Regions from separate parts of the Exiguobacterium sp. OS-77 genome, predicted to be linked through region 2. Evidence: predicted binding sites of a transcription regulator. Region 2 holds the regulator's gene; the other holds the start of a gene.
What was found. Region 2 encodes LexA, which represses DNA repair genes until DNA is damaged. Its sites were predicted from a motif close to CGAACATATGTTCG; they were not measured.
Positions count from the first base shown of each region.

Region 1: a site for LexA is predicted at 3,425-3,438, ahead of EXG77_RS14580 (NUMOD4 domain-containing protein). Genes of this name have one in related genera too.

Region 1 is NZ_DF239008.1:2,857,026-2,864,749, reverse strand. Features, by position in the region: gene EXG77_RS14605 (class I SAM-dependent methyltransferase) at 1-157, opposite strand, end outside; gene EXG77_RS14600 (bifunctional transcriptional activator/DNA repair enzyme AdaA) at 320-1,363, shown strand; gene EXG77_RS14595 (DNA alkylation repair protein) at 1,360-2,406, shown strand; gene EXG77_RS14590 (GNAT family N-acetyltransferase) at 2,407-2,748, shown strand; gene EXG77_RS14585 (AAA family ATPase) at 2,787-3,365, opposite strand; gene EXG77_RS14580 (NUMOD4 domain-containing protein) at 3,498-4,025, shown strand; gene EXG77_RS14575 (methyl-accepting chemotaxis protein) at 4,073-5,722, opposite strand; gene EXG77_RS16485 (hypothetical protein) at 5,812-5,988, opposite strand; gene EXG77_RS14570 (GGDEF domain-containing protein) at 6,134-7,225, shown strand; gene EXG77_RS14565 (NUDIX domain-containing protein) at 7,273-7,680, opposite strand; gene EXG77_RS14560 (Type 1 glutamine amidotransferase-like domain-containing protein) at 7,677-7,724, opposite strand, start outside.
Region 2 is NZ_DF239008.1:2,037,771-2,045,494, forward strand. Features, by position in the region: gene EXG77_RS10535 (alpha-glucosidase) at 1-876, shown strand, start outside; gene EXG77_RS10540 (PTS transporter subunit EIIC) at 880-2,316, shown strand; gene EXG77_RS10545 (DUF896 domain-containing protein) at 2,392-2,628, opposite strand; gene EXG77_RS10550 (recombinase family protein) at 2,742-3,395, opposite strand; gene EXG77_RS10555 (hypothetical protein) at 3,441-3,728, opposite strand; gene lexA (transcriptional repressor LexA) at 3,940-4,554, shown strand; gene EXG77_RS10565 (metal-binding protein) at 4,586-5,086, shown strand; gene EXG77_RS10570 (MIP/aquaporin family protein) at 5,242-5,943, shown strand; gene glpK (glycerol kinase GlpK) at 5,987-7,489, shown strand; gene EXG77_RS10580 (GNAT family N-acetyltransferase) at 7,678-7,724, opposite strand, start outside.

The sequences.
Region 1 (7,724 bases), 820 kb from region 2:
TGGTGATCGCTCCGTCACCCGCTCCGACTTCAAGAATTTGGCGTGGACGATCGGCGACGGCGCGTCGTGCCATCATTTCAGCCAGACGTGGACTGCTCGGTGCGATGGCTCCGACACGGAGTGGTGCGTGAAGTGCTTCTTTTAAGAAATCAAACATGAAAACCCTACTTTCCGTTGAGTATATCATGTAGTATGCACATCGTCCCTTTCGAAAACAGGACGATGTTTCTTAAGTGAATCTTAAACATATCAATGCCTGATTTTCGGCGACATGATGACCGGACAAGCCGGTATACTAAGGACAAAGGAGGGGAAGGCGATGGAACATCACACGTATTATGAAGCGCTCGTTCGCCGGGACGCGACGTACGAAGGAACGTTTTTTGTTGGTGTCAAGACGACCGGCATCTTTTGCCGTCCGACGTGTCCGGCACGAAAACCGAAAGCAGAGAACTGTGAGTTTTTTGAGACGGCGCAAGAGGCATTACTTGCCTCTTATCGACCGTGCCGTCGTTGTCATCCGCTTGCTTATCCCGGCGATCATGGTACGATTCAACGCTTGATCGAAGCGGTCGAGGCAGAACCAGACAAACGATTCAAGGAAGCCGATTTTCGAGCACTTGGTCTCGATGAATCAACGGCACGCCGCCAGTTCAAGAAACGCTTCGGAATGACGTTCGTCGCGTATGCTCGGGCACGACGGATGGGGCTTGCGATGAAGGAGATCCGGACCGGTAAGCCGATCATCGAAGGGCAGTTGGCTGGAGGTTATGAATCGAGTAGTGGTTTTCGTGAGGCGTCAGCACGGATTCTCGGGCAGGCACCGTCGCGCTTTGACGGGCAGGTCTTACGCGCGAAATGGCTTGATACACCACTCGGTTCGATGCTGGCGATTGCCGACGATCAACTCTTACATCTGCTCGAGTTCGTCGACCGACGTGGACTGGAGCGGGAAATCGAACAATTACGTCAAAAAGCGCGCGCTGTCATCGTTCCCGGGGAATCACCGGTCTTTGGACAGATCGAAGCGGAGCTCCGTCGTTACTTCAAAGGAGAGCCGGTATCGTTTCAGACGCCACTGATGCGGTACGGGACACCATTTCAACGCCGCGTCTGGGAAGAACTCGAGCGGATTCCGAGTGGGGAGACGATCTCGTACCAAGAGCTGGCGATCCGGATCGGTCAACCGACTGCTGTTCGTGCCGTCGCACGAGCGAATGGAGCGAACCAACTGGCAATCGTCATTCCGTGCCATCGGGTCATTCGGACGAATGGAGATTTAGGTGGATACGCGGGTGGACTCGCACGCAAGGAAACATTGCTCAAACTGGAGCGCACACAGAGAGGACTGGATGAAGGATGAGTTTGATTAAAGATGTATTTTCACCGAGTTGGCTCGACCGCTTAGGAGCAGCGGTCGATGTACCGGATTTTCGAAGACGAGTCGAGCAGGGAGACTGGGAAGAACTCGCGTTTAAACAACGTGTCCGTCGTGTGGCGGAGACGCTGGAGACGATCTTGCCACCGTTTCCGGACTCGGTGTCGGAGCTAGAGCGACTCGCACCGCAGTTTACTGGGCTACCGGGAATTGTTTTTCCAGAGTATGTCGAACGAACGGCAGACCTTTCTGACTGGACGCTTGCGATAGAGATACTTGCCAAGTTGACGCAACATTCGACGTCGGAGTTCGCCGTTCGTCGCTTTTTACTTGCTGATCAGGAACGTTTCCTCGAGCAGGCACTTAAATGGACAACATCAGACGATGAACACGTCCGGCGCTTAGCGTCTGAAGGAACACGCCCGCGTCTGCCGTGGGGACAAGCGATTCCGCGTTTGATTGCTGATCCGCGTCCGGCGTTACCGATTCTTGACGCCTTACTACAGGATCCGTCACTTTACGTCCGAAAAAGTGTCGCCAATCACTTGAACGATATTTCAAAGACACATCCGGAATACCTGATCGAGCGAATCGAACGTCACTTAGGAACAGATCCGAATACAGACTGGATTTTACGTCACGCTTCCCGGACGTTACTGAAGCGCGGAAATCCAGAAGTATTACAGTTGTTCGGACACGTTACGCAAGGTGAGGTCGAGGTGACGGACTTGGTCGTCTCACCAGTGACGATTGGTCAAGAGTTACAGTTTTCGTTTCAAGTAAACAGTTCCGTCGAGCAACGTCTGCGTCTTGAATACGCGATCGATTACGTCAAACAACGTGGAACGAGTCGGAAGGTGTTTCAACTGCGGGAGCGGGAAGTTAAAGGTGTCTTACAAGTTGAACGACGCCAATCGTTTCGGAACATGACGACGCGTGTCCATTATCCTGGTACACATACATTAACGATTTTAATTAACGGAGAGGTTTACGCGACAGCAACGTTTGAGGTCGAGGAGGAGAGCTGAATGAAAGGACGACATCCGGATTTTACGACGTCACGATTGTTTGTCGAAGCAACGGATGAAGAATCGGGTTGCAAGTGGACGTTGCATGCGTTGCGTGAGAAAACGATTGTCGGGACGATTACCTTCACATGGAATGCATCGACCGGAAACTTACGTTATACGACGACTGATGAGGATGATCAGCACGGATACATTACAGAAGCGTTGACGTCGATTTTGTCGTATCTCGCACGGACGTTATTACTGACGTATGTTTACGGCGAAGCGGGCAGTGCGGCGGTCTGGCGTCGGAACGGATTTCAGTTGCAGGCGAATCGATATGAACGCAAACTCTATCATTAAAGCCCCGCCTGCTTAAGCAGGACGGGGCTTGTTTGTGATTAGACCGTTGTTTTGGACCAGTTGAAATGATCGCAAATCGTTTCTGCACTTTCACGTGCACTTAATTGTTCCGTATCGAGGAAGAGATAGTTAACGTCTGGTAGTTCGCCTGGCAGCGAGCGTGTTCGGTATCCATCCGCCGTCTCGCGTAAGTCTTGTTCAGAAGCGGCGAGATCACGCTTCGTTACTTTGTGCGTCAATCGGTTTTCAGTCGTGTTTCGGTGCAGGCGAGTTGCGACCGGCGCATCGAGTTCAACGATGTAGACGTCAGCACCTGCTTGTTCGAATAACTCAACTGTCTCTTCGATGAACTCAAGACCGCCGCCTTCGACGCCGAATAGACAGAGGAACGTAAACAGGACACCTTCGAGCGAGCTGTTCGCCATTTCCTTGAACATCTCGCGCCGGATCGTATCTTTTAGGCGATGGTGTGCAGGTTCAGAGAAATCAAAATAAGGCAATAACAGATCGATTGTCTGGTGGTTATGGAAAACTTTCATCTCCGTCAACCGTTCGATTTCCTGACCGATCGTCATCTTTCCGACCGCTTGCGGACCAAGTAATAAGACAAATTTCATGGACGAACCTCATTTCCTTTTTCTGCTAAGAATAGCACATTCCGACGAGTGACATCACTAGAACGTTTGTTCGTAATTTGATATAATTCAGATATGAAGTCCTGTCGTGTCCTTGTCTGAAGGAGGACAATCATGCAAGAACAATGGAAAGCCGTCATCGGCTATATAGGTATATATGAAGTCTCATCGCTAGGTCGCGTAAGGTCGCTCGACCGGACGATCGTAACGTGTCGCGGTGTCCAGCAACGACGAAAAGGTGTCTTGCTCCGTCCGCGACTCAATCGGGAAGGGTATCGCAAAGTCACGCTTTATCAACGTGGTCGAGGAGAACGCGTGCAGGTCGGTGTACTCGTTGCACAAGCTTTTCTAACGGCTGACGTCACGGAAGCGAAACTCGTCCGGCGCAACGACAAACGGGCTGACGATCAGTTATCGAACTTAGACGTCCTGCCTTCGATCGATCAACAGTATACTGAACTGCTGGGCGAGTTTGATCTCTTGTTAGGTCAACATGTGACGCTGTCATCGTTTCAGATTCGAACTATTCGCGCGCAGTATGAAAAAGGGAAGACGATTCGTCAGCTGGCAGAGCAGTATCAGGTGACGGAGAACCGGATTCGAAATATCATCGATAAAAAGGAAGCACGTTATATCGGCTGAGAACAGAGGAAAGGAGCGCTTACCAGAGATGGGAGGCGCTCCTTTTGTTAAGATGGCGATTCACTCGAGCGAACGGTCTGTTGCAACGAACTGATGCGTGACTCGAGTACCGCACTATGTGTCTTCAGTTCCGTCTGCTGGTTGACGTGGTGTTGCATTTGATCACCGAGGACTTGGCTGTAAGAAGAGAGCTCCGACATCAACTGCTGAACGGACTGTAGATGTTCCTGCATGTTCGACTGAACGTGGACGACGATTTGACGTTGTTGTTCGACGGTACCCAGTGTCGTCTCAATTGTCGTCGCTTCAGTCAGCATTTGTTGCAAGTGTGCCGTTGCCGTCTCGAGCTGTTGCGATGTTGAGAGAAAACGTTCGGTCATCTGCACGATGGCTTGTTCGACTTGATCGAGTCCCGCCGTCCATGTCTGATTGACTTGACGGATGTGATCTGTACTCGTTCGGATATCGATTGCGAGTTTTTCGACTTCCTTGGCAACGACGATAAAGCCACGACCGGCTTCTCCGGCACGGGTTGCCTCAATCAGCGCGTTCAGCGACAAGCGGCGCGTCTCTTCAGCGACACGTTGGATGTGTGAGATTGAGGTCTCCATTTGCTGCTGTAGATGTGAGGTCTGTTGCAAAATCTGCTCTGTCGCCGCGGATTGTTCCTTCAGTAACTGGCTTTCCTCTTGTAAGGTCTCAAGTGTCGTGTGATTCGTCTGAACAGTCTGTTGAAAACGGGTTACGGCATGTTGGCTGTTGAGAAGTGTCGTTTGCATCTCACTTAACGCATCGTGCCCTTGAGCGGTCAAACGTGTCGAGGCGACGATTGTCTGATCCATTTGCGACGATTGCGCAAGTAAAGAACCGGCGACTTCATCGACGGCTTGGACCGATTGATCCATCGCAGATAAGCGCGAAGAAAAGTGGGGTTGGACGGATTCGAGTTCCTGACTCGCTTGTTGCATCTCAGCCGTTAAATCTCCGATTTGTTGCATTAATTGATTGTATTGAAACGTGAGTTGTTGTAATTCAAAGGTCGTCGTTTTGAGTGTTAATGGACGATACGATCGCTTCGCATGCGCTTCTTCAATCTGTAAGGCGAGTTTCGATAGTGGGGCGAGTTGTTTTCTAATTCGTGAGCGAATCAAGAAACTGATGCTAACAAGCGTAATCACACTGACCCAGACGAGTGTCCAAGCTAAATCGCGAGCAGGGGCGATTAATTTATCGCGATCAGTCGTCAGCAAGATGACGTCATCGAGTTCCGGAATCGTCATTGCGACAAGAAACTGGTCTTGATTCGAAAAAGCATATGTACGGGCTGTTTTTAAGTGCTGTAGTAGTTGTTTTCGTTTTGCCGGTTCGAGTGTTAGCGGTCGGAACGCCTCACTCGTTTTCAGGCTTTGAAAGCGAATCGAATAGTCGTCACGTGATAAGTCGGTTCGCTGTTGCTGTTGCAATCGTTTGATGGCACGCGAGCGGTCTGTCGCGTCATCCGGATACGCAAGAAACGTTGCCCGGACATTCGCGTCGAACATGGTTAACTCCCGCATCAGCCGTTCCTCAGTTGCTGCGACGGATTGTTGATACGATGCGTAAACGCTGAGACCGCTGATCACGATCAGCCCGATGGCAACGATCGGAATCAACCATCCATTTAGTTGTTGTGCTAATAATCGTTTTTTCATAAGCATAAAAAACATCTCCTCCCGTGTACCTATCGGAAGGAGATAAAGCAACATGTATGAAGGTGTTGTACGGCTTGTGTAAAGGTCTTGTGAATCTAATTCACGTAAACCGGAAGGACAGTCGCAAGATGTGTCATAAGTGCTTGTGTCTCTTCTTTTGGTTCAGATGTGACATAAATGATCAACGCAGCAGCAACGATGACGAAGATAGCGATAACGAGAATAATGAAGAATGGCATCTTACTTTTTCGTTTTTCAGCTTGACGGTCCATGAAAGATTCCCCCTTAATGATGTAGACGATAGACATATTTGTTTGATTCCCTCTCCTCTTGTTTGAAAACCTTGGAAAAAGAGGGGAATGTGTAATTTGGAGGGAATAGAGTAAACATCTGAAATGGAATGAGGAGGATGTCGTCGTGCTTACGTTGCTTAATTCATTGTTGTTGAACTTCTCACTGTTGATTGCGACATTGCTGTTTGCGTTTTTACCGCTAAGACGGATCGAGCGCATCTCGCCTAACTCTTCCTTACAAGTCCGACTCGCGATCGGTTGTATCGCCGGTGTGATTGGTGCCCTGTTGATCTTTAACAGTATTTCCTATGACGTTGCAAAGATTGATTTGCGTCTCGTTGCGCTCGTCACGGCGTACTTTTACGGCGGATTAGTCAGCGGTAGCATCACGATGCTGTTCATCATCGGCGCCCGATTTGCAGTGACACCAGCTGGCGAATACCAAGGACTGATTCTGACAACCTTGATCTGTGTCGCGTTACTCGTGACAGCGACGATTTATCGACGGTTCGCTGCTCAACGGATGAAGGATTATCTCGTGTTGCTTGGAACAGGGATCGCATACAGCTTACCGGCGCTCTATTTATTAACGAACACGTTCGAGCGGTTTTTAGAGATTGCGCTCGTCTATATCATCGTCATCATGATTGGTGGCTACGTCACCTATCGTTTCTTACAAGAACTAAGGAAGCACTTTTTGTTCGTACATACGCAACAGGAACTGGCTTTAACGGATGGACTGACGCAACTCGGAAACCGCCGGAAGCTAGATGAAACGTTAGCCGAGTATGCTCAGAACGGAACGGTCTTTTCCGTCCTCATTCTCGATCTCGATCATTTTAAATCAATCAACGATACATACGGTCATGAAGGGGGTGACGTCGTCTTACGACAACTCAGTCACCTCTTACAATCGTATTGTCCGGAACAGGGCGTCGTCGGTCGGTACGGTGGTGAAGAGTTTGTCTTACTATTGCCGGACGTACCACTTCGACAAGCGGAACGACTCGGGGAACGGATTCGATCTGCCTGCGCCGATCAACACTTCGTTTATAAGGAGCATCCTGTGTTTCATGTCACGTTATCGCTAGGGGCTGCTTCATCCGATCAAGCGTCGACTGTATTTGAGACCGTCCAGAAAGCGGACTTAGCATTGTATGAAGCCAAACAAACCGGTCGGAATCGCGTCGTCTGTTATCGAGATCCTTTACTGTAAATAAAAATTGCCCCGCTCGACCAACTGGTCAGGCGGGGCAGTTGTGTTTAGCGATGCAGTAACGAAAATACATCATGTCGTTCAAAATCAGCTAAGATATTCGGCGCGATCAACTGACGAATCATTGTTTCGTCCGCCCAGAGATAAGCGTCGTGTTCCACTGATAATTGAACGTCCGTTTGATGCGTCGAACAGACGTACATCAAGAGAACGATTTGCCGATCGGGATGCGTCAGGAAGCTCGAAGCATAGAGCAGACGCTCCGGCGTAACTGTCAACTGTGTCTCTTCTTTTATCTCGCGAACGAGACTATCGAGCGGCAGTTCACCGAAGTCAATCTTGCCACCCGGGCATTCCCACGTCCCACCACCGAAGTCAGCAGCAGCCCGGCGGACGATCAGGAGACGCTGCTCGTGAATGATGATGCCTTTGACGGCAGGAACGATCGCTGTCATTTGACGGGACTCCGCGATAATACGACGGGATCGGTTCCTTCTGT
Region 2 (7,724 bases):
GGAGAAAACGGATACTTTTCTATGATTTTCGATTTTCGTTATGCTGATCTCGATGTTGAATCGGGCAGCGAGTGGTTCAAGCGTGTCGATTGGAATGTTAACGATTTTAAACAGATGTTATTCCGTAGCCAAAATAAGTTACAAGAAAGCGGTTGGGCAGCTAACTTTCTCGAGAATCATGATCAAAATCGTTCTATTAGTAAATACATTAAAAATCCGGAAGAGCGTCATTTCTATTCAGCATCTATGCTAGGAGCAATGTACTTTTTCTTACGAGGCACTCCCTTTATTTATCAAGGGCAAGAAATAGGCATGACCAATTTCACCCGTGAATCTATTCATGATTTTGATGATATTTCAAGCATTGATCAATATTACCGCTCCATGCAAGAAGGGCATAGCGAGCAAGAAGCGCTTCACTTCATAAATTTACGTAGCCGAGACAATTCTCGCACTCCGTTTCACTGGACACATCATGAACATGCTGGATTTTCAGATGCGACACCTTGGTTAAAAATGAATGAGAATTATCGTGATATAAATGTTGCTCTGCAAGAACATAGTGCTACGTCTTTACTCAATTTTTATCGTTTAATGATTTCGATTCGTCAGCATAGTGAAGCTAGTGATACGTTGGTTTATGGGGACTTTCTACCACTCTATGAAACGCATCCACACCTTGTCGCATACGAACGAAAACTCGGTGAAGAAGCCGTGATTTGTTATTTTAACTTTTCTAATCAATATATCGACTTGCCTAACGAACCAAAAGGTACTGTGCTACTCGATAATTATCATTTCGTTGATGGTGTCTCAGAAACTCCATCTATCCTACGCCCTTATCATGCTCTCTTACTTCATCGGAAAGAAGGCTAAACCATGAAGAAATCAGACCAATATCAAACCATTGCCGAGCAAATTCTTCAAGAAATCGGATTAGAAAACATCGAATCTTACACGCATTGTGCTACACGTCTTCGATTTTCTGTAAAGGACCGTTCCCTCATCCATGATGAAAGAATCGAGCAAATTGCAGAGGTAAAGGGTGTGTTCTATAATGCTGGACAGTATCAAGTCATCCTTGGTACCGGCATCGTCAATAAAGTTTATGCCGCTTTAAGTGAATTAAACATTGAAACCCTTGCATCAGATGAAGAATCCTCTTCATCTGATAAGGGACTTCGACGTGCTGTCCGTACACTCGCAGATATCTTTATCCCGATCATTCCTATCATTGCCGCTACAGGACTCTTTTTAGGATTAAAAGGAGTAGTGTTCAGTGATATCGTATTAGGTTGGTTCGGTTTAACATTAAAAGAAATTCCAAGCTATGTACCGACCCTCGTATCTGTTTTGACTGATACTGCTTTTGCATTCTTACCTGCTTTAATTTGTTGGTCCGCTTTTAAAAAATTTGGTGGAATGCCGATTATTGGATTTATTGTTGGTTTAATGCTCGTATCACCTGCTTTACCAAATGCCTATGCTGTTGCAGATGTCAATAGCGGTGTGGATCCAATTCTTGCATTCGGCGTTATTCCAGTCGTTGGTTATCAAGGAAGCGTCTTAACTGCTTTGGTCATTGGTATATTAGGAGCAAAATTTGAAAAATGGTTACGGCGAATCATGCCAAATGCACTTGATTTGATATTTACTCCGTTTTTTGTATTATTAGGTTCAATGATATTGGGATTACTTGTACTAGGTCCTCTTTTGCATATTCTAGAGAATGGTCTGATTACTCTCGTGACGATGTTAATTGGAATGCCTTTTGGTCTTGGAGGCTTGCTGATTGGTTTTATGTATCCGCTTGCAGTCATGACTGGAATGCATCATTTATTCATTGCTATCGAAACGACGCTACTTGCAAATACAGGATTTAACCCACTAATCACTTTATGCGCCATGTATGGATTTTCAAATGCTGGTACGGCGCTCGGTATTACATTACGCGCAACAAAAAGTACAGTACGGGTTGCTGGTATGAGTGCCACACTCACGCAATTATTAGGAGTTAGTGAACCTGCATTGTTTGGGATTGTCATGCGATATAGTATGAAACCTTTATATGTTATGATTGCGTGTTCTGCTTTGGGTGGTACTCTTCTTTCGCTCTTACAGATTAAGGCCAACTCTTACGGTCTAGCTGTTATTTTATCTCCTTTAATGTACATTTATGAATGGAATCAACTTTTAGCTTATTTAATCGTATCGGTCTTAACCTTTGTTGCTGCACTCACCATCACTTACTTTTTCGCAGTTCCTAAATCAGTTTTGGTTGCGGAACCACAAAAAGTAACTTCCAAGATATCTTGATATCAGCTGAAAACAATAAAATAGCCTTCTATATTAGACACCTACTTCTCGGGTGGTCCTATAGAAGGCTATTTTTTATTGTTTATTCCGTTCTTCTTCTTGTGCTTGTTTTAATTTCTCAGGTGTTACGTCTGTGCCCTCTTCATCGACGATCTTCATGCCCATGAGTTGGTTTTTGAACGATCCACGGAATGCTGCGAGATACGCTGCACGTAACTCTTTTTGCTCTGCCGTTTCGGCTTCTGATAACGGCTCGACTTTTGATTTATTCGCTAATGCATTGATTCGATCTAATTGTTCTTGTGATAACATGGAATCCCTCTTTCTGTACGACTCAAACTTGAGTTGTTCAATTGTATCCTTACTTTAAAAGAGGCTATAAAAAAAAGCAAGTTAACCGCGTCAGTCGACGGATAACTTGCTCTTCATTCCGGGCTAGGTGTCAGTTCGCGGTATTCAAGATATCGACGATTGACCGTTGCTTTTGAAATATCATGTCCCATCCCACGCAAGGTGATGGCGATATCTGAAAACGTCAGTCCGAGCTCTCGAAGACGTACGATTTCTTCGATCGGTACGTCCTTTCGACTACGCCCAGCGTTCTCTCCTTGGCGATTCAGATTTCGTTCCGGGCGAAAGCCTTGTTCAACAGCTCGCCGCATGCCGCGCGCGATTTTTGCGTTATGCAGTTTCCGTTGATATTCTTCCACCAGTGAGACAATCTCAAGGACCATTGCTTCTGCATCCGCAAGCTGGTATTCTCCATCGGAATCAAGTGTCATCAACCGAACACCGTGCTTCTTAAACGTGTGCAAAATAGCGATTTTCGCATTCCCTCGACCAATCCGTGTGTCATCTGTCACGAGGACCGCATCTACCGCATCACGTGTTACATGATCAAGAACCGTCAGCATCCCTTCCCGATCGACGTCATATCCACTCTCTTTTTCAGAGACGACATCCACGACATCAAAACCCTTTTGAGACGCGACCTTCGAAAGCTCCATCCGTTGGCGTTCAATCGAACTATCTTGTGCTTCTTTTTCGGTCGACACCCGACAATAAATCACGACCTTCATCGTACCTCACATCCCTGTTCGTTCTTTCACAACTTTTCCATTTTGTCATTGTTGTGCGATTGGTACAACGATTTTGCTTTTTGAGATGACGTGTTTTGTTTCAACATCATTATTTTTTATCAACCAATTGACGTACTCTTCATCTGACATCGAACCATCATTGTAGACTTCAGCGATTTGTTCGACTGTAGCGTTCTCATCGACCGTAACGGAAGCTGTCATCAGTTGCGCCACTTTTTCATCCGGGCGTGGTGTGAGTAAAAAGATCACGAAGGCAATACTTAATGCATAGAAGAGAATTGAAAAAGCATGAGTACGAATCGTATGAATCATCATGAATCCCTCCAAATATGAAATGAATGAGTTAGAATAAATGTTCGCGGAACAATTGTTCGCATAACTCATAATAAACACAGAACCCGTGTTCGGTCAACACAAAATGTCGAACAATTGTTTGTACGCTCATTTGTTCTATGTTATAGTGAATCTAGAAACATATATTCTTACATTTCAAACTTCAATCCAGAAAGAGGTGGCAATTCGTATGCGGAAAATGTCTAAGCGCCAACAAGAGATTCTCGACTACATCGTCTCTGAAGTGAAACTGAAGGGGTATCCACCATCAGTTCGTGAAATCGGAGAAGCAGTCGGACTCGCGTCTAGCTCGACGGTACACGGTCATTTGGATCGACTCGAGAAACGGGGAATGATTCGCCGTGACCCGACGAAACCACGTGCGATTGAGATATTGCTTGATAAGCCTGAAGAAATCACGGAAGCCATCGTCCATGTTCCCGTCATCGGGAAAGTCACAGCGGGTCTTCCGATTACAGCGATTGAAAACATCGAAGAACAGTTCCCGCTCCCTGCGCATTATGTAGGAAATGAGACGGTCTTCATGTTGACGATCGATGGTGAATCGATGATTAACGCAGGTATTCTTGACGGCGATCGTGTCATCGTGCGCCAACAAAACACAGCAGAAAACGGAGAAATCGTCGTAGCTATGACCGAAGATAGCGAAGCGACGGTGAAACGGTTCTTCTTAGAAGATCAACAGGTACGTCTACAACCAGAAAATGACTCGATGGATCCGATGTATTTCGATAATGTCTCCATTCTTGGTAAGGTAATCGGCGTGTATCGGACGATTCATTGACGGAGGGACCAGTTACGACTGGTCTTTTTTCATGCCTTCAGGAAATGTACATGATACCGTCAATACCGTCGCACTGACGGGTTACGTTGCGTATTCGGTCGCAACGCAACAAACCGATTGGTTACCAACCGCCATCGGTATCGCTGTCGGTACGCTTTGGTTGTCACCCGACCTCGATTTAAAGTCAGAACCGTATTATCGCTTTGGACCATTTCGAGTCCTTTGGATGCCGTACGTCAAAATCATGCCCCACCGCTCGATCTGGTCGCATGGACTGATCATCGGAGATATTATTCGGCTTCTTTATAGTGCCGCGATTCTGATTCCGCTACTATTTTTAAGTCTATATTTTCAGGTTCTTGATTCTGCTACGATTGATTCGTGGTTCGCTTCCTTGCCTGCATTCGTCGTCGGTATCATGGTGGCAAGTACGATTCATATCCTACTAGATTATTCCAGCAGTTGGTTTCGACCTAAAAAAAGAAAAAACGTCGTCGGTAACACCTCTTTTGCTTGCTTGCAAGCAGAATGAGGTGTTTTCTTATCCACTTTTTCGTATCTTTAAACATCAAAATAAAAAATTTCCATTCCTATATTTCAATTATATGTATTGAAAACGTTCTCAATTCGGAGTAATTTAAAGTAGAAAGGCCATTATCTGCTTTAATCCAAAGGGAGGGTTTTTGCATGAATAACTTTGTATTGGAAATGATCGGTACGATGATCCTCATCCTGCTCGGGGATGGAGTCGTCGCCGGTGTCGTCTTGAAAAAGACGAAATCGGAAAACAGCGGATGGATCGTCATCACGTTCGCTTGGGGTCTTGCCGTCATGACAGCAGCATTCGTCGCTGCTGAAAGTGGAGCACACTTGAACCCCGCATTGACGATCGCACTTGCTTTGAACTCTGACCTACCGTGGGCAGACGTTCCGATCTACATTGCCGGACAACTTGTCGGAGCTTTCATCGGCGCCATTCTCGTTTGGCTTCATTACATGAAACATTTTGAAGCGACTGATGATCAAGCTGCAAAACTCGGTGTGTTCGCAACAGGTCCAGCGATTCGTCATACGCCGTCGAACTTGATTTCTGAGATCATCGGGACATTTGTTCTCGTCTTCGGTATCTTGGCACTTGGTTTAACAACGTTCGGAGATGGCTTAAAACCACTCATCGTCGGTTTACTCGTCGTCGTCATCGGTCTCTCGCTCGGTGGTACAACAGGGTATGCCATCAACCCGGCTCGTGACCTTGGACCGCGTATCGCGCACGCTATCCTACCGATTCCGAATAAAGGTTCATCTGACTGGGGCTATTCATGGATTCCTGTCGTCGGTCCGATCATCGGTGGAGCGATTGCCGTGTTCATCTATCAATTGATCTACTAAGATCACATCTCACTAACACATACCGCTCAAGGGGGATTTCGAAATGGAAAACAAGTATATCCTAGCACTCGACCAAGGTACGACAAGCTCACGTGCGATCATCTTCGATCACGATGGGAAAATCGTCAACTCGGCACAACGGGAATTCAAACAGTACTTCCCACAACCAGGCTGGGTCGAGCATGATGCAAACGAAATCTGGGGTTCGATTCTTGCCGTCATGGCCGAAGCACTCGGGACAGCAGATATCAAACCTGAGCAAATCGCTGGAATCGGCATCACGAACCAACGTGAAACGACGGTCGTCTGGAACAAAGAAACAGGTAAACCGGTCTATCACGCACTCGTTTGGCAATCGCGTCAAACGTCTGGTATTTGTGACGACTTAAAAGAACAAGGTTTGAACCAGAAGTTCCGCGATAAAACAGGACTTCTGATTGATGCCTACTTCTCTGGAACGAAAGTCAAATGGATCCTCGATAATGTCGAAGGTGCGCGTGAGCAAGCAGAGAACGGTGAATTGCTCTTCGGTACGATCGATACGTGGCTCGTTTGGAAACTGTCTGGTGGAAAAACGCACATCACGGACTACACGAACGCTTCACGAACATTGATGTATAACATCTACGAACAAAAATGGGATGAAGAGTTACTCGATATCCTAGGTGTTCCTGCTTCGATGTTGCCAGAAGTTCGTCAGTCGAGTGAAGTCTACGACAAAACGGTACCGTATCACTTCTTCGGTTACGAAGTGCCAATCGCTGGTATTGCGGGTGACCAACAAGCAGCACTCTTCGGTCAAACGTGCTTCGAAGCGGGTGAAGGGAAAAACACATACGGAACAGGGTGTTTCATGCTCATGAACACAGGTGAGAAAGCCGTTTCTTCTGATCATGGACTCTTGACGACGATCGCTTGGGGCGTCGATGGAAAAGTGGAATATGCGCTGGAAGGTTCTATCTTCGTCGCTGGTTCTGCGATCCAGTGGCTCCGTGATGGACTTCGGATGCTGAAAAATGCGAAAGATTCAGAAGGTTACGCAACGAAAGTCGACTCAACAGACGGTGTTTATGTCGTTCCTGCCTTCGTTGGTCTTGGTGCGCCATACTGGGATTCAGATGTACGCGGGGCAATCTTCGGATTAACACGCGGAACAGATAAGGAACACTTCGTTCGTGCAACGCTTGAATCACTCGCTTATCAAACACGTGATGTGTTGACAGCGATGGAACAAGATTCTGGTATCGAACTGAAGACACTTCGTGTCGACGGTGGTGCAGTAGCGAACAACTTCTTGATGCAGTTCCAATCGGACATCCTCGGCGTTCCTGTCGATCGTCCAGAAATCAACGAAACGACAGCACTTGGTGCAGCCTACCTTGCTGGATTAGCTGTTGGTTACTGGAAAGATAAAGCGGAGATCAAAAAACAATGGAAGCTGGATCACCAGTTCAAACCAGAGATGAAAGAAGACGATCGTGAACAACGCTATGCCGGATGGCAAAAAGCAGTGGAAGCGACAATGGTCTTCAAACCATCAAAATAAAACAATTGACCCGGTCCCTTTTGCAGAGGGACCGGGTTTTCACTGTCTTATAGAAACTACAATATAATCATTCTTCTAACACCAGACTCAGACTAGAATGTACCACCGCAGCACATACATCATAATTCTTTGTGCTACTCATTCGCATAGAAGAGGTCCCACGTATTCCCCTCAACATATAATGTGGATCACTCATTTTTCTCTAGCATGATCATGTCGATTGCCTGTATTCCGT